DNA from 2 places in the Agathobacter rectalis ATCC 33656 genome. Region 2 is predicted to be linked to the other one. Evidence: predicted binding sites of a transcription regulator. Region 2 holds the regulator's gene; the other holds the start of a gene.
What was found. Region 2 encodes Rex, which represses fermentation and respiration genes when NADH is low (regulators of the CRP and FNR family bind a similar motif). Its sites were predicted from a motif close to ATTGTTAANTANTTAACAAT; they were not measured.

Region 1 (15,559 bases), 330 kb from region 2:
TCTGGTTTGGGAATTTCAACTCGTCTTACTGGAGACGGAGTATACTTTCCACGATAAATGCGGTCAGTTATCTCTTGTTGATGTTCCTTTAGATATGGAAGAGCCTCTTCAATGGTCATGCCATCAATTCCCGGCGCTCCCTTGTTTGCCTTAACTCTCTTATACGCTCTGTTAAAGTTGTCTTTATACAGTATCGTTTCCAAAAGTCTCGGCTGTGCACTGTCTCTTTCTTTCCATATCCGATTGAATGACCTGGACGCTTTCACATACCCTTCATGTTCCGCATTATCTCTTTGCGAACAGCCATTGTTTTCAATGTTTTCTGCCATAGACGGTCATTCCTCCTTTCTCGGTCATACTCAAGACTCCTACTGATTCGGTCCTTCACCTCTCGGCTACTATGACCTCTGCTGACTTCTATGCGTTCAGCATTGCTTTATGCAATGGTTACCTCTTTCAAGGCATACCGCACAGACCTCCCTAGGTACCACACGTTTCTTCCTCTCCATCCATCTGCCTCATTTATCATGCATGATTCCGTGTAGTTATTGGGCTTTAACATGGGTTGCTGTCTTACCCACATGCATGACCTCATATGAGATTTCTGTTCGTCAGACCAGAGATTTGCCCGTGAGTTGGTATATTCCTCACATCCAGCTTCCTTCAGATTCCATCTCACGATGGACACCCTTGCCTTCGGCTATATCCTTCCCACTACCGGGCGGATTCGGGACTTTAACCCGTTAGAAACGTGCGCCGCTAGGCGCACAACGCAGAAATGCCCCGGCATGGACGTCGGGGCAAGGAGAAACCGCGCCATGGACGGCGCGTTTCGACGGTTTCGTCAAGCATAGAAAACCTAAAAAGCATAATTCGTACAGTATCTTGGCAGCATAGCGTAGCGAACGAGAGAACGCCTCTGCTGCAGGGACAGTCACTCCGGCGGCTTACGCCCCGTATTTCTATAGCCCTATGCTATGCAAACTGGCTATTATAGAGATTCGCATAAAATCCGTCCGCTGCAAGCAGGCTCTCATGATTGCCCTGCTCTATAATCTTTCCGTCTTTCATAACAAGGATAATATCCGCTTCCCTGATGGTAGACAGACGATGAGCCACTATAAAGCTGGTTCTTCCCTGCATCATGGTAAGGAACGCTTTTTGAATCTTAATCTCTGTTCGTGTATCAATCGATGATGTAGCCTCATCCAATATCAGCATAGGCGGTAAGCAGAGCATAACTCTTGTGATGCATAATAGCTGCTTCTGTCCCTGTGACAGGCTGCCGCCGTCCTCACCGATTTCAGTGTCATAGCCCTTCGGCAGACGTCTGATAAAGCTGTGGGCATGAGATGCCTTTGCTGCTGCAATGATTTCCTCATCTGTGGCATCAGGCTTTCCCATTATGATATTGTCACGGATTGTGCCCTTCTTGAGCCATGTCTCCTGAAGCACCATACCATAGTTGTCACGAAGACTCTCGCGCGTGATTTTTCTGATATCATGTCCGCTCACCTTAATTGTTCCACTGTTTACATCATAAAATCTCATAAGCAGATTGATAATAGTCGTCTTTCCACAGCCTGTCGGACCTACGATAGCCACGCGCTGTCCAGGCTTTACATGGAGATTGAAATCCTCGATAAGCTTTTTATCCGGCACATATGAGAAATAAACATCCTCTATGTCCACACGTCCGTCAGCCTCTTCAAGTATTACCGCATCCGAAGCATCCGGTATCTCCTTTTTCTCCTCAATCAGCTCGAAGATACGAGCAGCACAGGCAAGTGCGTTCTGAAGCTCTGTGATGACACCTGATATCTCATTGAACGGCTTGGTGTACTGGTTGGCATATGATAAGAAGCATGAAAGCTGTCCTACTGTGATTCCGCCTGTGAGTGCACTCATGGCGCCGAAGATTCCGACTCCGGCATACACGAGACTGTTAACAAAACGTGTACTCGGATTTGTAAGACTCGAGAAAAATGTTGCCCGCAGTGAGCATTTCTGTAATCTGTCATTTATCTCATCAAACTGCCAAAGAGCCTCATCCTCATGGTTGAAGGCCTGTACGACCTTTTCATTTCCTACTATCTCATCGATGAGTGCTGTCTGCTCTCCCCTTGTTCTTGTCTGTAGCTGGAACATGGAATAAGTCTTTTTAGTGATAAAGCTTGCCACAAAAAGTGACAAAGGTGTGATGAGCACTACAATGCATGATATCTTCACATCTATTGTAAGCATGAAAATAAGCGTGCCTGCTATTGTTGCAATTCCTGTAAAGAGCTGTGTGAAGCCCATCAAAAGTCCCTCTGAAAATGTATCTACATCGGCGATGATACGGCTGACCATATCACCGTGTGAGTGGCTGTCAATATAGGACAGCGGCATTTTCTCAATATTTAAAAATGCATCACGCCTTATATCCCTCACTATGTTGTAGGTCATCCTGTTGTTGCAGATATTTGTAAGCCACTGGGCTGCTGCCGCTATGACGACTATTATTGCAGCTCTCGTGAGGATGGCTGTCATAGCCGTAAAATCAACCTTTCCTTTTCCTACAATCAAATCAATTGCGCGTCCTGTGAGAATTGGAAAATAGAGCGTAAGCGCCACTGTAACAACAGACAGGGCAAGTGAAATTACAAGCAAAGGAATATATCTCTTCATGTAGCTTAATACCTTGCGGATTGTGCCTGCTTTATTCATCTTCGCATTATCCATAGCCATACTCTACACCTCCTTTTGTCTGGTCATATCCGACTCTTTTTTAAACTGTGAATCATATATCTCTTTGTAGGTCTCGCATGTCTCAAGCAGCTTTTCATGAGGTCCGAAGCCAACCATCTGTCCGTCGTCGAGTACTATGATATTGTCCGCAAACTGGATAGATGAGGTACGCTGTGACACGATAAATATTGTCTTGTCACCATGCATGCCCTTTAATGCCGCGCGAAGGCTCGCATCTGTAGCAAAATCAAGCGCCGATGCACTGTCGTCTAGTATCAGTATGTCAGGATCCTTTACAACCGCCCTGGCAATTGTAAGACGCTGCTTCTGACCGCCTGATAGGTTCTTGCCGCCCTGCTCTATCATGTAGTCAAGTCCTCCCTCTTTGCCCTTTACAACCTCTGTGGCCTGTGCTATATCAAGCGCCCTCCACATTTCCTCCTCTGTGGCATCATTTTTGCCCCAGCGCAGGTTATCGGCTATCGTTCCTGCAAAAAGCACTGCCTTTTGCATTACAACACCGATTTTATCTCGAAGCTGCACTGCATCGTAGTCATTTATATCATTTCCCTGAATCCTTATAGTGCCCTTTGTGGCATCATAAAACCTCGGAATAAGGTTTACAAGGCTTGATTTTCCTGAGCCTGTACCACCGATGATTCCGATTGTCTGCCCCTTTTGCACTGTAAAGCTTATATCTGTAAGTGTCTCATCGGCCGCTCCCTCATAGGTCATGCAGACATGGTCAAACTCAACCTCAGGTGCCCCTGCCTTTGCATCAATGAGCTTAGGATTTTTATCAGGAAGCTTTGATGGAATAGAAAGCACATCCGCTATACGATTACCGCACGCCACTGCCTTTGTCACCTGTACGATGAGGTTTGCAAGCTTTATCAGCTCGACAAGTATCTGTGACATGTAGTTTACAAGTGCCACAACCTCACCCTGTGTGAGGATTCCTGCGTATACCTGCTTGCCGCCTGATACGATAACTGCGATTGTTGCGATATTTATAATGATAAAGGTCAGAGGATTGGTGAGTGCTGAGATTCGTCCTACAACCTGCTGCATATTGGTTAAAAATTCGTTGTCCCTGTTGAAGCTGTCAATCTCATCATTTTGCTTATTGAAAGCTCTTATAACTCTGGTTCCCTCTAAATTCTCCCTGGTATGTGAAAGCACTGTGTCAAGAGAGCTCTGCACCTTTTTGTAAAGCGGAAGGCTTGCAGCCATAACTGAGAATACCACTATTGAAAGCAGAGGTATGGTAACTGCAAAAACCATTGCCGCTCTTACATTTACTGTAAAAGCCATCGCCATAGCTCCGAATACAATAAATGGCGAGCGAAGGAAGAGTCGAAGCACCAGATTGACTCCTGACTGCACCTGGTTTATATCGCTTGTCATCCTCGTGATAAGTGTCGATGTGCCCACTGTATCCATCTTTGAGAATGACAGTGACTCTATCTTTTCAAACAATATATGGCGAAGCTTTGTGGAAAAACCGACTGCCGCCTTTGCCGCAAAATACTGTGCTGTGACCGAACTTACCAGACCAACTGCCGCAAGCAGCACCAGCACACCTCCCATCTTCCATATATATGGCTTGTCCGAAGCCGTAATTCCGTTATCAATGATTGCCGCCATGACAAGCGGTACTATAAGCTCAAAGGATGCTTCCAGCAGCTTAAATAACGGAGCACAGATGCATTCCTTTTTGTACTCCTTCAAATATTTTAATATCTGTTTCATCTTTTCCCCTTTCAGATTTTATGTCGCCGATTACAGCTTCACTATTATAGATGATTTTTCTCATATATACAAGAAAAACGATACACTAAAAAACCAGTACCCTGCGGTACTGGTTTCATATATCAGCTCTTATGTATATGCTTCTTGATTGCTTCAAAGCTCTCAGGACTGATGACATGCTCTATACGGCATGCGTCCTCTGCTGCAATCTCCTTATCAACACCAAGCTTCTCAAGACACTCTGACAAAAGCTCATGTCTTTCGTATATCATCTCTGCTATCTGTCTTCCTGACTCTGTGAGTGTGATAAAGCCTGCATCACTAACTGTGATATTGTTCTTCTCTCTAAGGTTTTTCATGGCTATACTCACGCTGGATTTCTTATATCCAAGCTCATTTGCTATATCAACTGAGCGTACCACAGGAAGCTTCTTGCTGAGAATAAGTATGGTCTCTAAATAGTTTTCTGATGATTCATTGTTTCGCATTTCGAATACCCCCGTGAGTTTATTTTCGTTCGTTTTAATTCAGTTATATTATTATAACATACATTTTATTGTTTGCAAAACTTTTCTTTTGATTTGTACGTGATTTATAAAAATCCAAAAAAATATCAAAATCCCATATTTGTTATTGACTTCTAATTCGCGTTAGTGTATACTAACTATCGAATCAGAAAACAAACGTATGCATGATATATTTCTAAATCTTGTATGCCATAAATGTTTAATTATATCAAATAAGACCGGCCGATCACCGGTCTTATTTATTTTAAAAAATGTACATATTCAGCTTAAACGAGAGCTCTTTTTAACCTTTCCAGACCTTCCATAAGCACTGCCCCGGGGCATGCGATATTCAATCTCACAAAGTAGCGTCCATTGCCTCCAAACTCAGCTCCCTCCGACAGATAAAGTCCTGTTTTTTCGCGAATCATCTGCGTAAATGCCACAGAATCATCTGTGAGTGCACTGCAGTCAAGCCACATGAGGTATGTCGCATCGGCATCCACTATGTGTATCTGCGGCAGGTTTTCTGCCACGAAGTCACAGACTGTTTTGCGGTTTTCCCAGAGATATTTTCTGAGCTCCTCAAGCCACGGCTCACCCTTTGTGAACGCTGCAACTGCTGCAGTGATGGCAAATGCGTTTGGCTCCGCCACCTCGTCTGTATTTAATGCGCGCCATACCTTGTGACGCAAAAATTTATTTGGCACCATCACTGCCGCAGTCTGTAAGCCAGCCATATTAAAGCACTTGGTCGGTGCAATACAGGTGATGCTTATATCGGCGCAGTCCTCCGATGCTGCCGCAAACGGCACGTATGATTTTCCCGGTGCTGTGATGTCGCAGTGTATCTCGTCTGATATGACCGTCACATTGTACTTCCTGCAGAGTGCACCTATTTTCGCAAGCTCATCCTTTGTCCAGATGATACCGCACGGATTGTGAGGGTTGCAAAATATCATAAGCGAGGTCTGTGGATTGGAAAGGTCATGCTCCAACCTGTCATAGTCCACAAAATATCTGCCGTTTTCGTATCCAAGCGGGCTTTCCTGCACATTTACGCCGTTATTAAATATGGAATTAAAAAATATATTGTATACCGGCGTCATGATAAGCACATTTTCACCGGGTGTTGTGAGCTTTCGAACTGTAGATGATATGGCCGGTACGACCCCTGTGCAAAAAATCAGGCTGTCTCTTTCGATTTTAAGCCCATGGCGTCTGTCCCACCACGAAATATACGCATCATTCCACTCATCCGGAATGATGGAATAGCCAAACACTCCGTGAGAAACACGCTCTGATATTGCCTCTATTATCTGTGGAGCTGTCTTAAAATCCATATCTGCTACCCACATCGGGAGCTCATTTTCTGCCACATCCCACTTTAGTGAGCCTGTATTTCTTCTGTCTACAACGGTGTCAAAATCATACATAGATTATTTTCCCTCACATATTATCTTAGTCTTTGATGGGTCAACTCTGTCCCTTTCGATAGTCAGTGTGCCAATCTCTTTTGCCCTTATCACTCCGCTTGTCGGATTTAAAACACTATCCACTTTACTGCAAATCTCTGCATCTACCGAAGAATACTCAAATGCCAATGTAGTGTTTATGAGCTTACAGTTTTTCATAACGAGGTTGTCGATGTAGCAAAGCCCCTGCAAGCTTTCGATTGTGCAGTTTATAAGTGTCAGATTCTTTGCGTTCCAGCCAAGGTATTCACCTGTAATAAATGAATCATAGACTGTGACATTTTCCGTATTCCAGAAGGCATCCTTTGAGATAAGCTTTGAATCGTGCACCTCTACATTTCTTGAGCCGTCAAACGAATAGTTGCCGACCAGCTGGAAATTCTTCATGATAAGATTATTTGTATTCATGCCAAAATAATCTCCCTTTGCCGAAACATTCTCGATATCGACATGATCACAGCTCCAGAGGGTCTCCTGGGCATTTGGAAATGTCACATTTTTAAGCTTTAGGTTATTGCATCGCCTGAAGTTCTTAGGTGCCTCAACTATTGAATCAGTGACAGAGATATTGTCTGTATACCAGACACCCGCACGCGCCATGTCAAACCATGTACAGTCCTTTACAGCTATGTCACTACAGTACCATAGCGGATATTTCCATCTAAAAAAACAGCCTGTCAGGCTAATGCCATGGCTCTCCTTAAGAGGTGACTCTCCGTCATCAAAAATTGTATCATATATATCCAGGTCGTTGCTTGCAAACAGGGCTCTTTCGCCTGTCAGAAACTCCTGATGGATTTGTTTTCTTTCGCTCATTATATATACTCCTTTTTCCCGGTAATTCTAAATAATTATCTGCCATAAAATCAAATAACCGCCGAGCACATAATATATGCATCCCGACAGTTATCATTATACCCCAAACCCTACTGAATTTATAGTATTTTATATAAGTTTAATATTACAAAATTAATATTAAGAGCCTGATATTTACAGCTCAAGCCCGTCAAGTATGCTCTTAAGTGCATCAGCAGACTCCTTGAGCTTTAAAGCTTCCTCACCGTTTAACTCGATCGGGATATCGCTCTCCACTCCGTTTGCTCCAACGATTGCAGGCATTGAGAGAACCACACCGTCGATGCCGTACTGTCCGTGCATCATGTGTGAAACAGGAAGAATAGACTTCTCATCACGCATGATTACCTCGCAGATACGTCTGACCGACATAGCGATACCATAATATGTCGCATGCTTTCGGTTGATTATCTCGTAAGCACTGTTCTTTACGTTTGCAGCGATTTCCTCTGTATTCTCCTTGTGCTTGTAGTGACCTCTCATCTCGCACATCTTGTGAAGCTCCACTCCGGAAACATTGGCTGATGACCATGCAACCACCTCACTGTCTCCATGCTCACCTACTATAAATGCATGTACGCTTCGGCTGTCCACCTCAAGATGCTCTCCAAGCGCGTACTTAAGTCTTGCACTGTCAAGCACGGTACCTGAACCGATGACACGCTCCTCAGGAAGTCCTGAAAGCTTCTGTGCCACCTGTGTTAAAATATCTACAGGATTTGCAACGATAAGTAAGATTCCACCGAAATTTCTCTTTGCAATCTCCGGAATGATGCTCTTGAAGATTGCAACATTTTTATTTACCAGATCAAGTCTTGTCTCGCCCGGCTTTTGGCCTGCACCTGCAGAAACAACAATGATAGCAGCATCTGCCACATCATCATAACCACCTGCATATATCTTCATAGGTCTGGCAAAAGGAATACCGTGGCTTATATCCATCGCCTCTCCCTCAGCCTTGTCCTTATCAGCGTCAATGAGAACTATCTCAGAAAAAAGACCGCTCTGCATAAGTGCAAAAACTGATGCCGAACCAACGAATCCACATCCGATCATGACAGCCTTTCTTGGGTTTGTCTTAACAACTGCGCTAGTTTTATTGCTCATGTACGTTCCTCTCTTTCTTAAACTATAATTCAAATAGTTGCTTTTTATTATAACTATTCATCCCAAACACAAATTCTCAATATCTGCTTTGTTATCAGTAGTTCTGAATAATTATCTTTTATTTATATTATACCCGCATTGTACATATAATCCGTTGTAAAAACAACAAATTACTTGATAAAATACAATCAATAGCCCATTGTTCCCATTTTTATACAATTTTAATGCAGATTTTTACATAAAAAGTGCAGTACTAAAAAGCAAACCGGACCAATACAGCTGAATGAATTGTCATTTGGCATATTGATCCGGTTATATTAAAATGCTGTATCCGCTTATTTTGTGCTTGAATTTCTGTACTCAAGCGGTGTCATTCCATACAGTTTCTTGAACTGTCTGTTAAAATGCTCCACATTCTGATATCCTGCCTCGATTGCGATATTCTCAACAGTTGTAATGCTGTTTCTAAGCAGTGTGCGTGCCTTTTTCATCTTGGCATTGGTGACCAGCTCTCCGAAGGTCTTGCCTGACTTCTCCTTTATGTACTTTGAGATATAAGGCTCTGTCAGATTGAACTGTGCAGCCATATCTGCAAGCGATACCGTCTTGTAGTTGGCCTGGATGAAGTTAAGCATGGCGATATAACGCTCATCCTTCACATGGCTGTCAGCCTTTGTGGCAAGGTAATGGTTTACCGCAACAACAAGAGCTCCGATTGATGCCTTGATGATATCCTCATCCACACCTGCGCCCCAGAACATCTTGCCGTCAACTGTGATACCCACGTATGCCATAGCCTTTGATGAAGAGCCGTGTGAAAGCGCATGCTCCTCGTATACGGTAAGCTCAAAGCTGATGTCAAAATACTGCTTTATTATATTGCTGACTGCATCGAGACGGCCGTTTCCGTTGGCATCTACCTTTCTGGTGCTGTCATTGTGCAAAATAACTGCCTCTGCGAAAATACCGTTCACCTGCTTAAAGTGGCACTCCGGTATAGTAAAATATGGATGGAAATCCACATAATTGTCTGTAAAGATGCTGTGTACCCAATCAGGTGAAAGCTCCTTGTGCTCCTCGTCAGATACCTGCTTGACCATGTATCCGACCTGCTCTCTCATCTGCTGTGGCACATTGATACCGAAGCTCTGCTTAAGGATATAAGCCACTCCGCCCTTTCCTGACTGGCTGTTGATACGGATAACATCAGCCTCGTATGTCCTGCCGACATCCTTTGGATCTATAGGCAGATATGGAACTGTCCACTTATCAAGCTTCTTTTCCTCTCTCCATGCCATGCCCTTTGAAATAGCATCCTGATGAGAGCCTGAAAATGCAGAGAATACGAGGTCTCCCGCATATGGCTGTCTCTCGCCTACCTTCATTCTGGTATATGTCTCATACTTCTCCCTGATCTCAGGCAGATTTGAAAAATCAAGCTGCGGATCCACTCCGTGTGAGTAGAGATTCATAGCAAGTGTCACGATATCGACATTTCCTGTTCTCTCACCGTTTCCAAACAGTGTACCCTCTATCTCCTCAGCTCCTGCAAGCACGCCAAGCTCTGATGTGGCAACACCGCAGCCTCTGTCATTATGAGGATGTAAGCACAGCACTACTCCGTCTCTGTACTTAAGATGCTTGTCGATATACTCTATCTGTGTGGCAAAAACATGTGGCATAGCATTCTCTACTGTGGTAGGGATATTGATAATGGCCTTGTTATCAGCCTTTGGCTGCCATACATCAAGCACTGCGTTGCACACATCAACCGCATAATCCACCTCAGTGCCCGAAAAGCTCTCCGGTGAATACTGGAAGCGGAAATTACCGTCAGTCGCAGCCGCAAGGTCTCTGAGTAAGATGGCGCCGTCAACCGCAAGCTGCTTTATCTCTTCCTTTGACTTCTTAAACACCTGCTCACGCTGTGCAACAGATGTGGAATTGTACAGATGTACAACCGCTCTCGGTGCTCCCTCAAGTGCCTTGAAGGTCTTCTTGATGATATGCTCTCTGGCCTGTGTCAGCACATGTATAGTGACATCATCCGGAATCATATCCCTCTCAATAAGAGCTCTTGTAAAATTGAACTCTGTCTCAGAGGCTGCCGGGAAACCTACCTCGATTTCCTTAAAGCCTATATCTACAAGCATCTTAAAGAAGTCAAGCTTCTCCTCAAGGCTCATCGGCTCTATAAGAGCCTGGTTGCCATCACGTAAATCAACCGAACACCACAGTGGTGCTTTATCTATATAATCCTTCTTAACCCAGTCATAAGTGCATTCAGGAGGCAGAAAATAACTGCGCTCGTATTTTTCATATCCTTTCATCTTAAAACCTCTTTTCGTTTGAACTGATATAATTGTAACACATAAGCGCAGTTATTGGAATGATTATATTTAATCACTTTGGTTGATGTAATTTAATTTTTTATAAAAATATAATCAACTTTATTGATTTTGATTATTCTAATCAGATATTCTGGTCAAAATATCTGACTAATCCTCTCTCTTATTGCCCCAGAAAAACAATGCAACTGTTCCGGGACCGGTGTGGCTTCCTATAGTCGTACCGATATCATTTATCTCTACCTTGCCCTTCATCTTAGGAAAAGCAGCCTCTATCAGATCAGCTACGGCTCTAGCATCCTCATAGCATGCGGAATTTGATATGTATACCTTATCTGAATAATCGGCACCGTCCTTGCAGAGCGCCTGCATCTTCACAAGCATCTCCTTTATCGCCTTCTTTTTGGTGCGGATTTTCTCACGCACAATAAGCTTTCCCTCATTGCTCACATTCATGAAAGGGCAGATATTCAGCACATTTCCCACGAAGCCCGCGGTCTTTGAGATACGGCCTCCCCTGATAAAAAATGTAAGGTCTGATGAGAAGAACCAGTGATTCACCTCAAGTCTGTGCTCCATGGTCCAATTAGCCAGTGTATCAATATCCATGCCACTATCCCTAAGGTCAGCAAGCTTATCCATCAAAAGACCAAAGCCAGACGATGCTGCCAGCGAATCAATCACATATATCTTTCTGTCAGGGTATTCCTCTTCCAAAGCCTCCTTTGCAAGCCTTGCTGAGTTGACTGTACCTGATATGCCGGAGCTTAGTGCACAGTGAAGCACATCATATCCCTCATCCAGAAACTGTCTGAAGTACTCCATGTACTCCTCCTGATTGATCTGCGAGGTCTTTGTCATGGCACCTGCCTCCATTGCCTTGTAGAAATCCGGCAATGGCATGGACTGTCCTAAATCATCCATATACTCTTTACCGTCAAGCTCATAGTGAAAGCATGCGTACTTAATATTTCTCTCGAGCATATGCTCCCTGGTAAGATCTGCTGTTGAACAGCAGCTAATCACATAATTTGACATATTATTTTCCTTTACCTTTTGACCTTTTATCATTATATGTAGTCAGATACATATGGTATCTCATGATATAAAATATCGTCAAGCTTTGCAACAGCATCGTACGTAGTCTGTATTTTGCCCATCTGCAAAAGCTTCTCAGCACTCTTGTAGCCTAAAAGCAGTGTGGTAAACGTGCCAATAGATATGCTTAGGTGATACTGTGGATTTTTGTCGGTGAGAGCACAGTGCCCCTTCTCAAAATCAATGACAAATGTGCCATTGTTCCACGGAAGAAGGTCATCTGCTATCTCAAAGCTAAAGCAGCCGCCCGGGCCATCCGGGTCACAGTTATACTGTGATATAAACTGCGCCACGTCGATGATTCTGCCCATGGCGTATGGTCTTATTGTCTCCTTTATATCACTGTCATCGAGCTCAAAAGCGATGGGCTCGCTGTAATAGTTGTTGCCTCTGACCTCATCAATCATGGAATCGTGCGCATGAATGTACTCCCACAGACCAAGCTGCGCCTCACGGTTTAAGTAGATGAGCTCCTTGATGTGCATGACATCGGAGCTGATAAGATACACCATATAGCCACACGGTTCATCATCCTCGTTATAGTAGATGGCGACCATCGTATCGTCCTCATCCCAGCGGAAGTACTCCTCCCAAGCCAGATTGTTTCTGTACAGACAGCCGTGAGTCTTCGCGGCAAAGTGAGTATGAAGCTTTTTAAACTGCTCGTCATCCCACTGCACACGGCGCACATAGCCCGGCTCCTTAAGCTTTGTAGGAATCTGTCTGTCCTTTATCACATATGTCATCTTGTTTGAGATAATCTCCCAGCCAAGCCCTCTGTAAAGAGGTATGGAGTATGGATACAAAAGGGCAAACGACTTGTTGCTATCGCGCATCCTCGTAAGACTCTTTCTCATAAGCTTCTTCATGAGACCATGGCCTGTGTACTCAGGATACGTGCACACACTTGTGACAAAGCCTACCTCGTAGCGCTCACCATATATATTCATATCGAGCGGATATACCGCAAACTGAGCCACAAGCTCCTCTTTTTTGTCTATGATATTGAAGCAGCCAAGCACATCAGCTCTCTCAAGCACCGGAAACTTCGACTGCTTGATTTCATCATCCTTCCAACCGGTCTCGGCAAGATCTGCCTCCGTCACCTGAAAAGCATAACGAAGCAGTGCATTGTATTCCTCCGCATCGTCCTTTGTCAATACTCTTATCTTAAATTCATCTGATTTAAAAGAATGCATAGTGTCCTTTCTCGCCTGTCTTTACTGTATACATCAGATCGTCCGCCTTCTTAATCAGCTCCGTAATCTGACTCTCACTGGTGACATTTCTCTCATATGAAATACCAATAGAACAAGTGATATTCTTCTCCTCATTAAACTCTACATCATGATTCAGGTATTTCTTTATCTGGCTTCTGAAGCCATCAGCCTCTGCAATCCTCGCATAGATGTCCTTCGCAATATTCTCAAGCTCGTATCTGGCACAGGACTCAATAACTATGATAAACTCATCACCGCCATATCTGCTCACAAAGCCTCTGTCCTTAGCAACTTCCTTGAACACAAAGGCCATCTCCTTAAGTATCAGATCTCCCACATCATGACCATATGTATCATTATAATGCTTGAAATTGTCCAGGTCAATAAACATAAGACCCACATCCATGCCACCGGATGTAACACTTATGCGCTTTTCAAGCTTTTCAATCTCCTGATACATACCTGCTCTGTTATAGATACCGGTAAGCATGTCAGTGATAGCTGCCTGCTTCAGCCTCTTGTTCATCTCATTGGCCTTCTCATTGGCCTCAATACGGGCAATGGAATACTCAAGCTCTCTGAACAACAGCTTGAAAATGCTCAGATCATCCTCATTGAGCATGTATCGCTCGATTGAGCCATGCCAGTTGTCCTTCATGCGCACATATGCTATGAGTACACTTGAAAGTGCATCATTCTTGATAAAAGGCACTGCGACAAATGAGCATACATCATCCACGCCGAAGTACGAGATGACATTTTCATACTCGTAGAAGCCCTCTGCAATCTTTGATGTGGCAATGCCCTCCGGATAGTCTATCATGATATCACATATACCCTTTATAACCTCATCTGTCATATCACAGCCCGTATCATTATAAAGCACCTGCGGCTCCTTCGCGTGCAGATCTATGATCAGCGCACAGTCAAGACTGAAATGATTGATGAAATTGCTCATGGCATTTTCAATCATGGTGTCCTTCTTCTGGTCATTGACATCGATAATGGTCTGCCATATGGAAATAAACTCCATCTGACGCTTTGAGCCCTGATAATCCTTTTCGAGCCCATGCTGCTTTACAAGCATATTAATCTGCCGCTCATTGATATGGCCATCACTCAGTGACTCTAGGTTGATATTTTTTAACATGTCAAGCGGAGCTGCCTCTGCTATTTCATGCATCCTTTTATTGTGTGCCTCTAAAAGTATTCTCTCATGCTCTATAAGCTCATTTTTGCCGAGCAGCTCAAACAGCTTCATCCTGCTTTCCCTGTATATCGAATATGCAAAAAATTCGTTTCCCTCCGCATTAACGAGATATCTCTCCGCATCCTCAAAACGTAAAAAGGCTTCTTCCTTTTCACCATCGTGCCACAAGAGCATGGCTGATGCAAAGGAGTAAAGGAACATCTCATCATCGCATCTGGAATAGTCATGGACTGCCTCAGTTCTTGTGGTGTCAATTACTCTGTAGATGACATAATTAAGAAACTGCTTGCAGCTGAGCAGATAACGCTCACAGCTGAATCTGTCACCCGAAAATATAGATGCAAGCGCAAGAAGCGCATATACCTTACTCGTGTTGCACACTCTTAAGCTGTTTAGATGAAGCTTTATAATAGTCTTCATGGCAACTAAAAGTGCATGGACAGCCTCCTTATAATTGCCCTGCATGATATAGTTAAGAGACTTGTTATAATACACCTCAGCTATATCCTCCGGCATCTTCAGGTAATATAACATATTGATTGCAGCATTGTAATAATTGTCAACCAGCTCATTTTTACCCATGGCACTTAAATTGTAGCCTATAGACGTAAGCACTCTCGCAACATATATATTGCCGTGCCCCTTCATGAACTCGTATGTACGGATAACATATAAAAAGGCTATCTCATTGAGACCGCTTGTGCTGGCAAGCATAATAGTCTTCTGATATGCATCATACACAAGCTGCTCATTTCCTATCTCCTTCGCAAGCTCAAGCCCCTTCGTAAAATGCTTTAGTAATGATTCATCATAAAAGGACTGCTTCACCACATCCCGGCTATTGTCGTATGCGTAAATATATATATGTGCCAAATGATTCCTGTAGCCGTGCTTTATGAGCTTTTCTATAATTTCATCACTGACAGGTATATCCTGTACACAGAAGAATATATTGTACCAGCCTGACATCTTTATCATGACTGACAAAAGCTCTGCCTTAAATATCAGTGTGTCATCCTCTGCCAAAACTGCATAGTCATAGGCACTCTTTGCACTGTTTCCGGCCTTCTCAAGCTTGCCCTGATACATATAGCAGGTGCCCTTCATGAAATAATACAGCGAAAGATAATGCTCACTGTCATTTTCCGGTATCAGCGCCTTGTATTCATTCGTGAGCTCAATCGCTTTGGACATCTCTCCAAGTAAAACAGACGTCCTTGCATAGACCATATAAAAGCGGCGCAGGCTTTTCTCATCA
Region 2 (15,559 bases):
TACCTCCTCTGACGGCCACAGACCATAGAGTGTGATGCCTGCTCTTACCATATCCATATTGCACTCAGGGATTTCTACTATTCCCGCACTGTTTGAGCAGTGCTTAATCGGGATCTCGACTCCTCTTGCCTCAACAAGAGCTATCATCCTCTTAAAAAGATCAAACTGCTCAAAGGCAGGCTCCTTTGACAGCTCATCTGCCCTTGCAAAGTGAGTGAATATTCCCTCTATCATAATATTCGGCAGCTTAGCAATCTGTGCAATAATATCTGCACTTTCCTCTGTCACCTGAAAGCCTATACGGCACATACCGGTATCTATCTTGATATGTATCTTACAGGTTTTATTCTTAGCGACAGCGATACGCGATAGCTCCTTAGCTGTCTCATATGTACATACCGCCGGGCGCACATCGTTGTCCACTATCTCCTCAAACTGCTCCGGGAAGCTGAGTCCTAAAATAAGTATCGGCTTTTTCCTGCCTGCCGCAATAAGCTCCATTGCCTCGTTGCTTGTAGCAACAGCATAGCCCCACAGATACGGAAGCGGCTCCAGTACCTCTGAAACAGCCTCAGCACCGTGACCGTAGCCATCAGCCTTTACGACTGCTGCCATCATTGTCCCCGGCTTTAGCTTATTATGCATCGACTCCATATTATATAAAATTGCATCCAGATCTATATCTGCTCTGATTCTGTTAATTGCCATTTTTTTCCACCTTAATCCAAACTTTATCTAATCCATCAATAATATCACTTGCTATCATACCATAAGAGCCGGTATTGTCAAATACCATATCACCGGCAAGTCCATGAATAAATGCACCGTATGCCGCGGCCTTTTTGGTGTCACGCCACTGTACCAGAAGACCTCCCACGATACCGCTTAGCACATCTCCGCTTCCGGCTGTTGCCATACCGCAGTTGCCGGACAGATTGATAAACTTTTCGCCATCAGCCGCTGCGATAATCGTACGAAAATCCTTAAGCACACAAGTCACATTGTACAAGCATGCAAACTCTCCTGCCACACCGATGATATCCTCCTGTATATCAGCAATGCTCTTTTTCATAAGTCTGGACATCTCGCCCAGGTGCGGAGTCACGATGACAGGCATTTTATGCTCATTAAGTAAAGTCATGTTGTCTGATATGATATTAAGCGCATCCGCATCAATCACAAGAGGTATCTCTGCTGTTTTTAGTACTGTTTCAACTAACATTTTGGCATTATCAGACTTTGAAAGACCTGGACCTATCACCACTGCATCTGCCCACTCAAGCTCTGTCTCAAGCGCTTTAGCTGACGCGATATCAGTACAAAGCAGTGCTTCCGGCAAAGCACATTGGATTATTGAGCGGTTGCACTCCGGCGTTATAATTTTCACAAGCCCTGCTCCGCTTTTGTATGCAGCCTTTGCCGAAAGCACCGCCGCACCGGCCATATCGCGGCTTCCTGCTATAACTAACAGTTTTCCGAAAGTTCCCTTGTTGGAGTGTGCCGGTCTGTTATCAAGTTTCTTTAAATCAGACTCATCAAGAGCCCTTACTGATGGCAGATTACCACAAAAGCTGTGGTCATCTATGCCTATAGGCACCACCTTAACCAGACCGCAATAATCACAGCCCGGCCACAGGAGAAGGCCTGTCTTCTTATAAGAAAAAGTATATGTGAAATCTGCTTTAAAAGTGCATCCCATCACATGTCCTTTATCAGAATCCACTCCCGACGGCACGTCGACCGCCACCCTGTAAGCATCTGTCTTGTTAACGGATGAAATCACATCTGCTAAAGAGCCTTCTATGGCTCGCTTAAGCCCTGTGCCAAACAATGCATCTATTATTACGTCACTTTTACACACACACTCAATATCAGAGACTACCTTAAAGCCATACCTTGCGTATATATTTTTCTGCAGCTCAAAGAGCTCGCTTCCTGCCTCATCTGTGCCAAAAGCATAGTACACCATGCATCTGTATCCGGCCTGATTTAAAAGTCTTGCTATCGCGATACCGTCTCCTGCATTATTGCCTCTGCCACATATCACGGCAAACTCCTTTGATTTATCAAAACATGCAACAAGCTCCCGGACAACACCGGCCGCAGCCTGCTCCATCAGCACCACCGAAGGAACCAAAAAGACCTGTGATGTTGTATCGTCCAGAAGCTTCATTTCATTACCTGTAACAATATATTCCAATATCAATTCCCCTTATTCTCATTGTTTGCATTATCAGTATTTGCATTATTGGCATTGAAAACCATAGGATCGTCATATTCAATATCAAAAAGATCTAAAACCTCAGCGCCAAAAATATCATGAAGATACGAATAAATCTCCCTGTTGTTAATATCTCTGTTCTGTTTTCTGATTACATTTTTCTTAAGTTCAACTCTTATATTTGCAATCCAGTCGTCAATTTCTTTTGATTCCAGTTTATTTTTCTCGATTTTTTCACTGAAGTAATCCATCGACAAAAGCATCAGCCTGTCATTTACAGCTTTTATATTCTTCTGGATTTCAATAAGCTCTCCCTCAATGTTGTCAGCTTTCTCATTTATCTCATCTATAAGCTGCTTATCCTTATCACGATTTTCATCGCCGTCATCTCCCATGTTGGCAACAATATTAGACATAATTTTCGACTTAAGCTTTTTTAAATTCTTAAGCTCATTGTTGTACTTTCCCTGCAGCTTTAACAGCTCATCCAGTTCTTTTTCCGTGGCTGATATTTCGTCAGTCTTACCATGAATGGCAAAAAGTCTGTGCCACTTCTGGTCTAAAACCAGTAAAGGCACCTTTTTTCCTTTTAATGCAGCCTCAAAATCTTTTTTATCATTCATAAGACTCACCCTCTATTTATTTTTGGAGTTTTTAACAATATTATAGCTGAGCTGCATAAGGCTGTCAGACAGATGAACACTCTCCACAACCACATCTTTATTTGGAATTTCAAGATCAACATGTGCAAAATTCCATATAGCCCTTATTCCTAAATCCACAAGCTTTGACGCAATAGAGTCAGCCTTTGACTTTGGCATGGTGAGCGCCGCAATATCCACCCTGTGTGTTCTGCAATACTCATCCAGCTCACTTAGCATAAGGATTGGAATACCTCGCACACTCTTTCCTGAAAGCTCAGGATTTACGTCAAAAAGTGCTGTTATGACAAAGCCAAGCTTTTCAAACTTTACATAATTGGCGAGTGCCTGGCCCAGATTGCCTGCACCGATGATAATTATTCTATGCTCTGTGTTAAGTCCCATTATCTTTCCGATTTCCTCGTAGAGAAACTGAACATTGTATCCGTATCCCTGCTGTCCAAAGCCTCCGAAATTATTGAGATCCTGTCTGATTTGTGAAGCTGTCACTTTCATTCTGTGACTCAGATCGTTTGATGAAATACGCTCCACTCCCTCATCCAAAAGCTCTCCGAGATATCTATAGTATCGTGGCAGCCTTCTGATAACCGCCTGTGATATTTCTTTACTCAAGTCTTATTCCTCCAATCATCAGGATATCATTTCTCTTTTAAAGACAAAAACCCAAGATTAATTATAATTTTTTGAAGGTCATCTGTCAATGTGTTAAGAATTTAACATTCAAAAAATTCATAATTATCCCCGGGTTATATCTTACTTCTAAGGCTAAAAACCAAATTTCAGATTAAATTGTCTTCTCAAGCTCCTCTCTGATTGCCTTGATGAAGCCTTCGCTGTTTAAAACAGTAGGATTTTCAATTGTTGTGATGAGTGCGAGATCCTTTGTCATCTTTCCGCTCTCAATAGTCTTTATGCAAGCTGCCTCAAGCTTGTCTGCAAACTCAGAAAGTGCCGGAAGCTTGTCAAGCTCTCCTCTTTTTCTGAGTGCTCCTGTCCATGCAAAAATAGTAGCTACAGAGTTTGTTGATGTCTCCTCACCCTTTAAATGCTTGTAATAGTGTCTCTGAACTGTTCCATGTGCTGCCTCATACTCATAGTATCCGTGAGGGGATACAAGCACTGATGTCATCATGGCAAGTGAGCCGAATGCAGATGAGATCATATCACTCATTACATCTCCGTCGTAGTTCTTGCATGCCCAGATAAATCCACCCTCAGATTTCATTACTCTGGCAACAGCATCATCAATAAGTGTGTAGAAATATGTAATTCCAGCCTTCTCAAAAGCTTCCTTATACTGTGCATCAAAGATTTCCTGGAAGATATCCTTGAAGGTGTGGTCATATTTCTTTGAGATTGTATCCTTTGTGGCAAACCATAAATCCTGCTTTGTATCAAGTGCATACTTAAAGCAGCTATGTGCAAAGCTCTCGATTGAATCATCCAGGTTATGCTGTCCCTGAATAACTCCCGCTCCCTTAAACTCATGGATTAGCTCTCTTGTCTCGGTTCCATCTTCTGCTGTAAATACAAGCTCAGCCTTTCCGGGACCAGCCACCTTCATCTCTGTTGCCTTGTACACATCACCATATGCATGACGAGCGATTGTAATTGGTTTAACCCATGTCTTTACGTTTGGCTCTATACCCTTTACAACGATTGGTGCTCTGAACACTGTTCCGTCAAGCATGGCTCTTATTGTGCCGTTAGGGCTCTTCCACATCTCCTTTAAATTGTACTCTGTCATTCTGGCTGCGTTTGGTGTGATTGTCGCACATTTTACTGCGACACCGTATTTCATGGTTGCCTTTGCTGATTCAACGGTCACCTGATCATCTGTACGATTTCGCTCCTCTAAGCCCAGATCATAATACTCTGTCTTCAAATCTATAAAAGGTATTAAAAGCTCATCCTTTATCATCTGCCAGAGGATTCTGGTCATCTCGTCTCCGTCCATCTCTACAAGGGGTGTTGTCATCGTAATCTTGCTCATTCTTAAATCTCCTTTACTTAATAAGGTTCTCCCAACCAAGGTGTTCCATATTTTTCTTTGAATTGTTTATATGCTCTCTGGCGCATTTTTCTGCCAGCAGTGCGTCATGATTCTTAATTGCCTCGCATATCTGTTTATGCTCGTGAGTGGAGTTTTTGGCTCTTTTTGTCTCGCCGAGTGTCACCTTTCTCACTCTGCCGACATACTCATGATAGTCCTTTAATACCCTCATAAGCTCCTTGCTTCCGCCGGCCTCATACAGCAGCTCATGAAACCTATTGTCCAGCTCAAGAAGCTTCTTTGCATTGCCCTTTTTCTCGTGAAACTCCGTGAGATAAATATTCTCCTCCATGGCCGCCATGAGCTCGTCCGATATCCTCGTTGCAGCCCATCTGGCACAAAGTCCCTCAAGCAGAGCCCTTATCTCGTATATATCCCTGATATCGTCCGTGGAAACACCCTCCACGAATGCTCCCTTATTGGGGATGATAGACACAAGTCCCTCAAGCTCAAGCTGACGCAGTGCCTCCCTCACGGGCGTCCTGCTCACTCCAAGCTCATCACCGATATTCTTTTCCTTAAGCTCATCGCCCTTTGCAAATGTTCCTGCAAGTATACCATCCCTGATATGATTGTATACTCTGGCACTCAGGCTGTAATTATCATGTGACATGTAATAATCTACCTCACTATAATACTATATTAAGCTTTTTACAGCAATCAGTAATTTGAACTACAAGCTCATTATCTGTGATGGTAGTCACACGGCCCTCGTCGTACTGCTCATCTACCCATTCCTTTATCATGGTCACAAGCTTTGAGTTCTTATCTACTTTTCTGTCATCCGGCAGGCGGTAGTAGGTGTTTATCCACAGCGCTATTCCTGCAAGTCCTGATGTATTGGACACTGCTACAAGAGGTGGTCTGTTTAAGAATTTACCTGTATCGAATATGTTGTAAATTTCCTCATTTTTGAGAAGTCCGTCAGCATGGATTCCGGCTCTCGTCACATTGAAGTTTCTGCCGACAAAAGGTGTACGGCTCGGCTGCACATATCCAAGCTCCTTCTCAAAGTACTCTGACAACTCTGTGATAACCGTTGTATCCATTCCATCGAGTGTGCCTTTAAGCTGTGCATACTCAAATACCATAGCCTCAAGTGGTGTGTTTCCGGTTCTCTCTCCGATACCAAACAGTGAACAGTTGACACCGCTTGCTCCGTAGAGCCATGCCGTAGTCGAATTGTTTACTGCCTTGTAAAAGTCATTGTGTCCATGCCACTCAATCTGTGATGAAGGCACACCTGCATGTGTGTTAAGTCCGTATATGATACCAGGAACGCTTCGAGGTATAACTGCTCCCGGGAAGTTTACTCCATATCCCATTGTATCACAGGCACGCACCTTAATCGGAATCTTGTACTCCTCCTGCAGCTTCATAAGCTCAACACAGAACGGAATAACAAAACCATATATATCAGAACGTGTGATATCCTCCAGATGGCACCTAGGGCTTATTCCTGTCTCAAGACACTCCCTGATGACTGACAGATACATATTCATTACCTCTCGTCTGGTCATCTTCATCTTATAGAAAATATGATAATCCGAACAGCTTACCAGTATACCGGTTTCCTTGAGTCCTATATCCTTTACAAGCTCAAAGTCCTTTTTGCTGGCACGAATCCACGATGTAACCTCCGGGAACTTATATCCTCTCTCGAGACACTTGTAAACAGCGTCCCTGTCCTTTTTGCTGTAGAGGAAAAACTCGCTCTGTCTGATTATTCCCTTAGGGCCACCAAGCTTATGTAAATAATCATAAATGGTAACAATCTGCTCCGTCGTGTACGGTGCTCTCGACTGCTGGCCATCTCTGAATGTAGTATCTGTAATCCAAATGTCCTCCGGCATATTGTGCGGCACTATTCTGTCATTGAATGCTATCTTAGGAACTTCTGAATAAGGAAAGAGATTTCTAAAAGTATTCGGCTCATCTACATCCACGAGCTGATAAAAATGCTCTTCAAGCTGCAGTAAATTTGTTTTTTCGTTCATCAAAACTTCTCTCATCTTCACATCTCCTGTGCTTAGTTTTATCTTTTGAATAATTGTATACAATTATACTTTTTGTGTCAATAAAAAAATTTAAATCTTAGTGTAACACTTTGTTATGTCTATCATAACCTAGAGTGTAAATAAATTTTATTGGAGGTCACTTATGAGTGATTTAGCAGCAACAAACTGTTCATGCAGCAATACAGATAACGGATGCGGATGTTCTTCGATTTTATGGATTATCCTGTTACTGTGCTGCTGTTGTGGAAATGGTAACGGAGGCTCTTTCTTCGGAGGAAACGACTGTGGAAGCGGCAATAACAGCTGTATCTGGGCTATCATCTTACTTTTCTGCTGTGGTGGCTTTGGCTGTGGAAGCAGCAATAACGGATGCGGATGTGGCTGCGGCTGCTGATTTACATTTTTACTGCGGGTCTTTTCGGCCCGCAGCTTTTTACGATTTTTCAGTATTCTTTTTTTGCCTGCGCTGCTCTTTTTCTTTGAGCTTTTCAAGGACTTTACATTCGCCCTTCACTCTGTGCTTTTTGATGCATTCTTCATCTATCTCGTATACGTCGTGACCATCTATGATAAGCATATATCTTTTTTTAATAATATATGCTGTAAACATGCATAATGTGAATCAGGTGACATATTATATAGAAATATATTTTAAAGGATTTTTATGGACGAGAACAGCCTGTTTACACCATTCGATGAAATAACCCAGACAAGGGAGCTTCAGATGCTTAAAACCATAATTCCATATATGCCGCATGACTCACAAAAGCAAATGACTCTTATGGTTCACTACATATCACTTATGAATTCAATGAGAATGATAGATTGTGCACCTGCACTGTCTGTTGCAGAGACAGAAAGTATGGCAGACAGAAGGCTTTCCATGCTCAATGCCTTAAAGAAATACTGCAGCAAAAGCGAACAGGATACGATAGACAATCTATTAAATATTTTTTCAGTTTTGGACAATAGGGAGATTTATGACAAAGCAGGAATTTTTAAATAATTTTGCACAAAAGGAAAAACCAAAGGACACAACAAGTGCCATGCCGTTTCTCATGGAAAGTATTAAGGAGGCAAAGCGTAACGGCATAGAATTTACCAAAGAAGAGGTCTATTCCATGTGCACTGAGCTAAGCAAAAACCTGCCTGAGAAAAACCGCAGGCAGGTTGAAAAGCTTTTAAAAATGCTATAGTTTAATTTTTAAATGAATCTGTATTTATGCGAAGTATCTTGTCTATCGGTGCAGGCGAGTTTCCCTTGCCATCCGTACCCTCAAGGTACTTCTCTCCCGCAGATTCAAAAATGACATACAAGCTTTTATCCACACTGTCAAGCTCCTCTGAGCCCGGCGGCATCTCTATTGTGATGTCGGGGCTGTTTGGCCTTGACGACAGAGCTATGAGTGATTTGTAGCACTTGATATACGATGACTCATTCCTGCCATAGGAGGTACTCAGATATACCTTTCCTGAGGCATCAAATGTAACGCCCTGCACTCTGGCAGGTATCGTATATGTGCTCAGGCTTGTGAGCCTGTCGTCCTTTTTGTCATAATAATATGCTACCATCTTTGACTTAAAAAGGATATTATGAGTGGCTATCCACAGCCTGCCTCCATAGAATGTGATGCATGACGGCTTGTTTCCCACATCAAACACATCTACCACACCTGTCGCATCGATGACCTGCTTGGAATTCGCAGTGGCCATTAGAGAGATAAAATCATACGAGATGCGCTCCACAGTTGTGTCGTAGGAATTGCACACCCATACATTTTCCCCGTCAAAGGCAATTCCTCCCAGGTGACTGTTTGCATCCATGCCAAGTGTCACAAGGTACTCTCCGTCCTCCCTGTCAAATACCATAAGCTCCCCGAGTGAGCCCTTGTCATCAGAATAGCTTGTGATAAGCACGTATTCATCCGTGATACAAATTCCCTGAGGACACTGTGCCTCACTGAAAATATAATTATTGAGAAAATCATTTTCCTTCGTCTCCGGCATGCCCGGAATATCTATTTCATCTATAAAATCGTAATCGCAATCCTTAAGCGCCAGTGTATGCGCTTTTTTATTACTCCTGTAATTGTAATGCTCTACGCTGTATTCATTGTTAATCGTCCTGACCCATTTGGCATATACCACATATCCATTTGCTTTTTCGTATGTCAGAACATCCGCCTTTTTTGAAAAATGCTCATCCAGATACCAGCCATCAAATTTATAACCGTATTTGTGCGGTTCTCTTAGTCCCATGAATTTCTGCTTTGGCGTGATGTATCCATAATTATTGATATTGTTTGCCGCACCACCCAGATTATAGTAAATATATGAAACACCATCACTTTCTGACATATTGTCAACCAGTGTATTTAGTGATGGCCCGGAAGCAAAAGAGGCAGCTTCTGCCTCTTTTATCTCCGATGCAAACACATGAGTATTGGTAAAAATCAATGTAAGTAATATAATTAATGCTATTCTACTCTTCAACTTCAACAAGCTTGCTTGCCCTTTCTTCTATCTGTTTTGCAGCCACATCATCCGGTGCCTGCTCATATCTGGCAAACTCATATGAGAATGTGCCGCTTCCGCTCGTCATTGAGCGAAGTGTGGCATTGTATCCATAAAGCTCCAGATAAGGAATATCCGCAACTATCTCCTGATATCCATTGTCTGTCGGGTTCATGCCCATCACCCGCGCACGTCTCTTGTTAAGCTCACCCATCACATCACCTGTATAGCCCTCAGGCACCACTACCTTAAGAGTGGCAATTGGCTCAAGAAGCACAGGCTTTGCCTCCATAATGCCCTTTTTAAATGCCTGCTGTGTTGCCACCTTAAAGGCCATCTCAGATGAATCAACCGGATGATAAGAGCCGTCATACAGTACAGCCTTTATCCCCGTCACAGGATAGGCTGCAAGAGGTCCCTTTTTCACGGACTCTGCAATACCCTTTTCAACAGCCGGGAAGAAGTTCTTCGGTACAGCTCCTCCTACGACCGTCTGCTCAAATACATATGGCGTATCCATATCACCTGACGGCTCAAAGGTCATCTTGACATGTCCGTACTGTCCGTGTCCGCCCGACTGCTTCTTGTACTTATACTCTACGTCAGATTTTTTCCTGATAGTCTCCTTAAAGGCTACCTTTGGACGCATAAGCTCTATCTCCACCTTGTACTTTTCAAGAAGCTCACTTGCCACTACCTCAAGCTGCATATCACCGATACCATATAGTACAGTCTGTCCATTTTCACTGTCATTTACACTGTTTAATGTCAGATCCTCCATTAACAGTTTCTGTAAAGACTGGGAAATCTTGTCCTCATCGCCCTTTTTCTTTGCCTTGTAGCGCATTGCCACATACGGCTTTGATATGCTTGTTCTAAGATATGTAACCGGCATATTTCTGGTGGAAAGCGAATCTGTCGTAAGAGTCTTTGTAAGCTTTGCAAGCGCTCCGATATCACCTGCATGAAGCTCCTTCACTTCCTCCACCTTACTGCCTCTCATCACATAGAGCTTACCGATTTTTTCATCGCAGTCCCTGTGATAATTGTAAAGTACATCATCTGTCTTTAGTACGCCTGAATTAACCTTGATCAGTGAATATTTACCGATGTACGGGTCAACTATAGACTTGAACACATAAGCGCTCTTTGATTTTGCAAAATCATAATCAGCATTATACACCTCATTTGTCTTGGTGTTAATACCGGTACAGCTTCTCTTCTCAGGACTTGGCAGGTATTTCACAATATCAGCCATAAGTGTATACATGCCCCTTGCGAGAATATTTGAGCCCATGAGCACCGGTACAATAGAGCCCTCAAGCACGTTTGCACGAAGCGCAGCCCTGATTTCATCATCAGAAAACTCCTCTCCGCCGAAATATCTGTCCATGAACTCCTCACTTGTCTCAGCTACAGCTTCAACTAAAGCCTCACGACATATTCCCAGGTTCTCCTTTGAGTACTCAGGCACATCAAACTTATCCACGCCTCCGCTTTCATTCCATCTCTTTGCCCTCTGCTGAATGACATTGACATAGCCCACAAACTTCTCATTCTCTCTGATTGGCAGATGGAATGGAGCTATTTTCTTGCCGTAAAGCTCCTGCAGCTTTAGCACCACATCCTTGAAGCTTGCATTGTCGATATCCATGTCCGTCACGAAAATCATCCTCGGCAGCTTGTATTTCTCGCATATCTCCCATGCTCTTTTTGTGCCTGTCTGTATGCCTGCCTTGCCTGAAACCACGATGATTGCAGCATCTGCAGCCGATACAGCTTCTTCAACCTCTCCCACAAAATCAAAAAAACCAGGAGTATCGAGAATATTTATTTTGACATTATCCCACTCAATCGGTACAACCGATGTATGTATAGAGAACTGACGCTTTATCTCTTCTTTGTCAAAATCGCTGATAGTGCTGCCATCCGCTACAGTGCCCATTCTGGTAGTCTGTCCTGCCAGATATGCCATAGCTTCCACGAGTGATGTCTTGCCACAGCCGCTATGGCCTAAAAGCACGACGTTTCGAATCTTCTCAGTAGTGTAAACATTCATTTCAAGTACCTCCCTGACATTATTATAGTATGTAAACATTGTACTAATATTTTATATAATTTACAACACTTTTATGCAATCTGACGATTATTTTTTATTGTTATATTGGAATAAATTTGCCAATAATTTATTGCTTTATAGTGTTAAATTGGATATAATATATTGTAAATATTTCGAACCACTATAGTGCGATTTTGAGAATGTGCGTGTGGTGATTCCGAATAGTTACAATAAAGAATTAGGAGATACACATAAATGCATTTTGATAAAGTTGGCTTTATAGGGCTCGGTCTGATTGGCGGCTCGATAGCCAGAAAAATGAAAGAAAATAATCCAAAGGTCTCAATTATCGCAACAGCCGGGCATCAACAGACCATAGAGGATGCCTTTGGGCTTGGCCTGATAGATAATAATGAGCTTTTAGAGCTTAACTCTTTTAAAGACTGCGACGTAATCTTTCTGTGTGCACCGGTAAACAAAAATATCGAATACCTCACACAGCTTAAGGATATCATAAAGGATGACTGTATCATCACAGATGTAGGCAGCACCAAAACCCAGATTCATGAAAAGGTCATAGAGCTTGGTCTTGAGCGCAATTTCATCGGCGGTCATCCTATGACCGGCTCTGAAAAAACGGGCATACTCAATTCAGACAAGCAGCTTTTGGAGAACGCCTACTATATTATCACTCCTACTGCTGCAACTACTGAAGAAAATCAGAATGATTTCAAACAGTTTGTACTTTCACTGGGCTCGATAGCTCTCATTTTAGACTATAGGGAGCACGATCATGCTACCGCAGCCATCAGCCACCTGCCACATATGATTGCATACTCTCTTGTCAATCTGATTGAGCATATTGATTCCGAAAAAGAGACCATGAAAACTATCGCTGCCGGAGGCTTCCGCGATGTGACACGTATCGCTGCAAGCTCCCCTGTCATGTGGGAAAACATATGTGAGTCCAACAAAACACAGCTACTCTCACTCATGGACCAGTATGAAGCCAATTTCCATAAGCTTCGCGAAATAATTGCAGATGGCAGTTCTCAAAAGATGATTGATTATTTCCAGGATTCAAAGAATTACAGGGATTCACTCACACTGCCCGGTGCCAAAATCCGCAAGGATTTCCACGAGATATTTGTCGATATTGCCGATGAGGCAGGCGGTATTGCAGTGCTTGCAAGCCTTTTAGCCTTCAACGGCATCAACATCAAGAATATCGGCATCATAAACAACCGTGAGTTTGAGGAGGGTGTACTGCGCATAGAGTTCTATGACGAAGATGCTCTTGAATCGGCTATCAGCGTACTTAAAGAAAGAAACTATACTATTCACCGCAGATGATTTATCCTGTTATATGGTTTTAATACCAAAAACAAAGAGCCGTAAAACGAATTTGATTCGTTTTACGGCTCTTTTTATACCGTCCAATGCAGCACTGTTTACAAATAAGCAAAAAACCAATAACACTTTATTAATATACGCTCTCCTCAAGTACCTCATAGAAATTCTCAAAAGTCTTGCGGCAGCAATAAGGGTCTATTATCTCAACACCCTCTGCCTTAAGCCCCGGCAAAGTAAAAGACATGGCTACGCGATGATCGTCATACGTTTTAATTTTACAAGGCTTAATACACTCTGCCGGATAAATCCTTAAGCCATTTTCAGTTTCTTCAACCCTCACACCTAATTCCGCCAGGTTTTCCTCGATGGCGTTTATCCTGTCACACTCCTGCAGACGGATATGCGAAATGCCTTCTATCCCTACAGGCTCCTTTGCAAACGGTGCAATCGCAGCAAGAGTCAGCGCCTGATCTGAGAATGTTGACAAATCCCAGCTTCCGCCATGTATATGAGCATTCTTTGGTGGCATACACACTATGCCGTCTGCCTCGTCGGAAATTGTGCAGCCCATATCCGCAAGCACATCAAGAAATGCCACATCTCCCTGCAAGCTGTTTTGGTGCACCCCCATCACCTTTGACTTAACATGTAAAAGCGGGCTCATTGCATAAAAATAGCATGCAGCCGACACATCCGGCTCTATATCATAGTCTAAGCTTTCATACGCCGCTTTCTTAGGGATAATAAAGCTGTTATTCTTTTTATCCTGCATCACATCAAGCCCAAACTGCTTCATCATAAGACGCGTCATCTCAACATATGCCATACCATGCGTTCCTGTGACATTAATCGTAAAGTTCTTTTCCATCACTATCGCCGAGATAAGAAGGGCACTCAAAAACTGGCTGCTCTTGTCTACGTTTATATCAACAGTATCAGCATACTCCCCTGTATTTCCGATGGTAAAAGGAAAATGATATTCGTTCTCATCATACTCAATATGGGCACCCAGCTTTTCAAGCGATACAAGCAGATCCTTCATAGGACGCTTCTTCATCTGCTCAGAAGACACTATATGGTATCTGCCCTTTGACAGTCCAAGAAAAGCTGTAAGAAAACGTGCAGCGGTACCTGCACTTCCCACATCTATCTCAGCTTCATTCTTTGGTATCCTGCCTCCAAAGCCTGTTATTGTTATTTCTCTTTTATCCTCATCCACCAAAACCGGAAATCCAAGACGAATCAGTGCATCTATAAAATGTCTCGAATCATCACTAAAAAGACACCCTTTTAAAACGCTGCGCCCGCTTGCGAGTGCAGCGATTAAAAGGGCCCTGTTTGTGATACTCTTTGAGCCAGGTACACTGGTTACTATATCATGTGGATGATTTACTTTTTTTACTTTATAAATCATTGAAAATCTGATAAATATCAATCTTGAGTGCATCAGTGTCTGTCATACCGATAAACACAGCACCATAGTGATATACTCCTTCTTCACTGTCTGTTCTTCGTACAATCTCGACAACCGCATCCACAACCTCCTTGGTCCAAATTTGGATCTTGGTGTCATAATATGTATGTATATCAAGAGGTACCTTTGCATTAAATCCTATACCGCTTCTGGAAATATCTGTGACATCCACATGACAATACTTAAGTGTTGTCACTCCGTCCTCATCCAGCCGCTCTAACTGTACCGATACATCAATGTCAAGTCTTTTATGTCTTCTCTTTTCTTCCATTCACTTTACCCCATCTATTATATTATTGACTAAGGGAACAAATTACCCTCAAACAACATATTAGTATATATGACTGATTTTTACAAGTAAAATTTATTCAGCTGCCTCATCGTCCATATGCATATCGTTCGTTATAAACATCGCATCACCAAAGCTGAAAAACCTGTATCTTTCCTCTACAGCCTCTTTGTATGCATTGAGGACATGCTCTCTGCCTGCTAATGCTGACACAAGCATGACAAGTGTAGACTGCGGCAGATGGAAATTGGTAATCAGACAGTCAATCACCTTAAAGCTGTATCCCGGATAAATAAAGATATCCGTCCATCCGCTGCACTCTTTTAGCATGCCGTTTTCATCGGATGCTGCCTCTAAGGTACGGGTGCTTGTAGTGCCGACAGATATTATTCTGCCGCCATTTTTCTTTGCATTATTAATCTTGTCTGCAGCCTCCTGTGACACCATGTAAAACTCAGAATGCATATGGTGATCAAGCACATTATCCACCTTTACCGGTCTAAACGTGCCAAGCCCCACATGTAAAGTCACCTCTGCAATATCTACGCCCTTATCTTTTACCTGCTGTAAAAGTTCCTTTGTGAAATGCAGTCCTGCAGTAGGCGCAGCGGCCGAGCCATCATACTTTGCATATACTGTCTGGTAGCGGTTCTTGTCCTTTAGCTGATGTGTGATATACGGAGGTAGCGGCATCTGTCCGAGCTTATCAAGTATCTCCTCAAAAATACCCTCATAACTGAACTGAATCAGCCTGTTTCCATCATCAACCACATCTATTACTTCACCTGTTAAAAGTCCGTCACCAAATATAATCTTTGTGCCCGGCTTTGCCTTTTTACCCGGCTTTACAAGAGTCTCCCATACGTCATTTTGTCTGCGCTTTAGAAGAAGTATCTCTATCTTTGCCATAGTGCCT

Region 1: the regulator Rex is predicted to act here: its motif matches at 8,599-8,618, upstream of EUBREC_RS10510 (L-lactate dehydrogenase).

What each region holds. Positions count from the first base shown of each region.
Region 1 covers NC_012781.1:2,184,015-2,199,573, forward strand. The annotation lists gene ltrA (group II intron reverse transcriptase/maturase) at 1-329, opposite strand, end outside; gene EUBREC_RS10485 (ABC transporter ATP-binding protein) at 976-2,730, opposite strand; gene EUBREC_RS10490 (ABC transporter ATP-binding protein) at 2,734-4,482, opposite strand; gene EUBREC_RS10495 (metal-dependent transcriptional regulator) at 4,605-4,970, opposite strand; gene EUBREC_RS10500 (MalY/PatB family protein) at 5,276-6,424, opposite strand; gene EUBREC_RS10505 (DUF3737 family protein) at 6,428-7,279, opposite strand; gene EUBREC_RS10510 (L-lactate dehydrogenase) at 7,454-8,425, opposite strand; gene EUBREC_RS10515 (2-isopropylmalate synthase) at 8,761-10,755, opposite strand; gene EUBREC_RS10520 (DegV family protein) at 10,924-11,844, opposite strand; gene EUBREC_RS10525 (GNAT family N-acetyltransferase) at 11,844-13,070, opposite strand; gene EUBREC_RS10530 (GGDEF domain-containing protein) at 13,057-15,559, opposite strand, start outside.
Region 2 covers NC_012781.1:1,854,937-1,870,495, forward strand. The annotation lists gene alr (alanine racemase) at 1-708, opposite strand, end outside; gene EUBREC_RS08875 (NAD(P)H-hydrate dehydratase) at 698-2,200, opposite strand; gene EUBREC_RS08880 (hypothetical protein) at 2,203-2,844, opposite strand; gene EUBREC_RS08885 (redox-sensing transcriptional repressor Rex) at 2,857-3,495, opposite strand; gene EUBREC_RS08890 (NADP-dependent isocitrate dehydrogenase) at 3,668-4,876, opposite strand; gene EUBREC_RS08895 (GntR family transcriptional regulator) at 4,890-5,549, opposite strand; gene EUBREC_RS08900 (2-isopropylmalate synthase) at 5,566-6,948, opposite strand; gene EUBREC_RS08905 (hypothetical protein) at 7,097-7,348, shown strand; gene EUBREC_RS17715 (hypothetical protein) at 7,388-7,531, opposite strand; gene EUBREC_RS08910 (hypothetical protein) at 7,619-7,960, shown strand; gene EUBREC_RS08915 (hypothetical protein) at 7,935-8,150, shown strand; gene EUBREC_RS08920 (InlB B-repeat-containing protein) at 8,152-9,447, opposite strand; gene EUBREC_RS08925 (elongation factor G) at 9,437-11,527, opposite strand; gene EUBREC_RS08930 (prephenate dehydrogenase/arogenate dehydrogenase family protein) at 11,783-12,880, shown strand; gene aroA (3-phosphoshikimate 1-carboxyvinyltransferase) at 13,011-14,294, opposite strand; gene EUBREC_RS08940 (PilZ domain-containing protein) at 14,284-14,625, opposite strand; gene queA (tRNA preQ1(34) S-adenosylmethionine ribosyltransferase-isomerase QueA) at 14,719-15,559, opposite strand, start outside.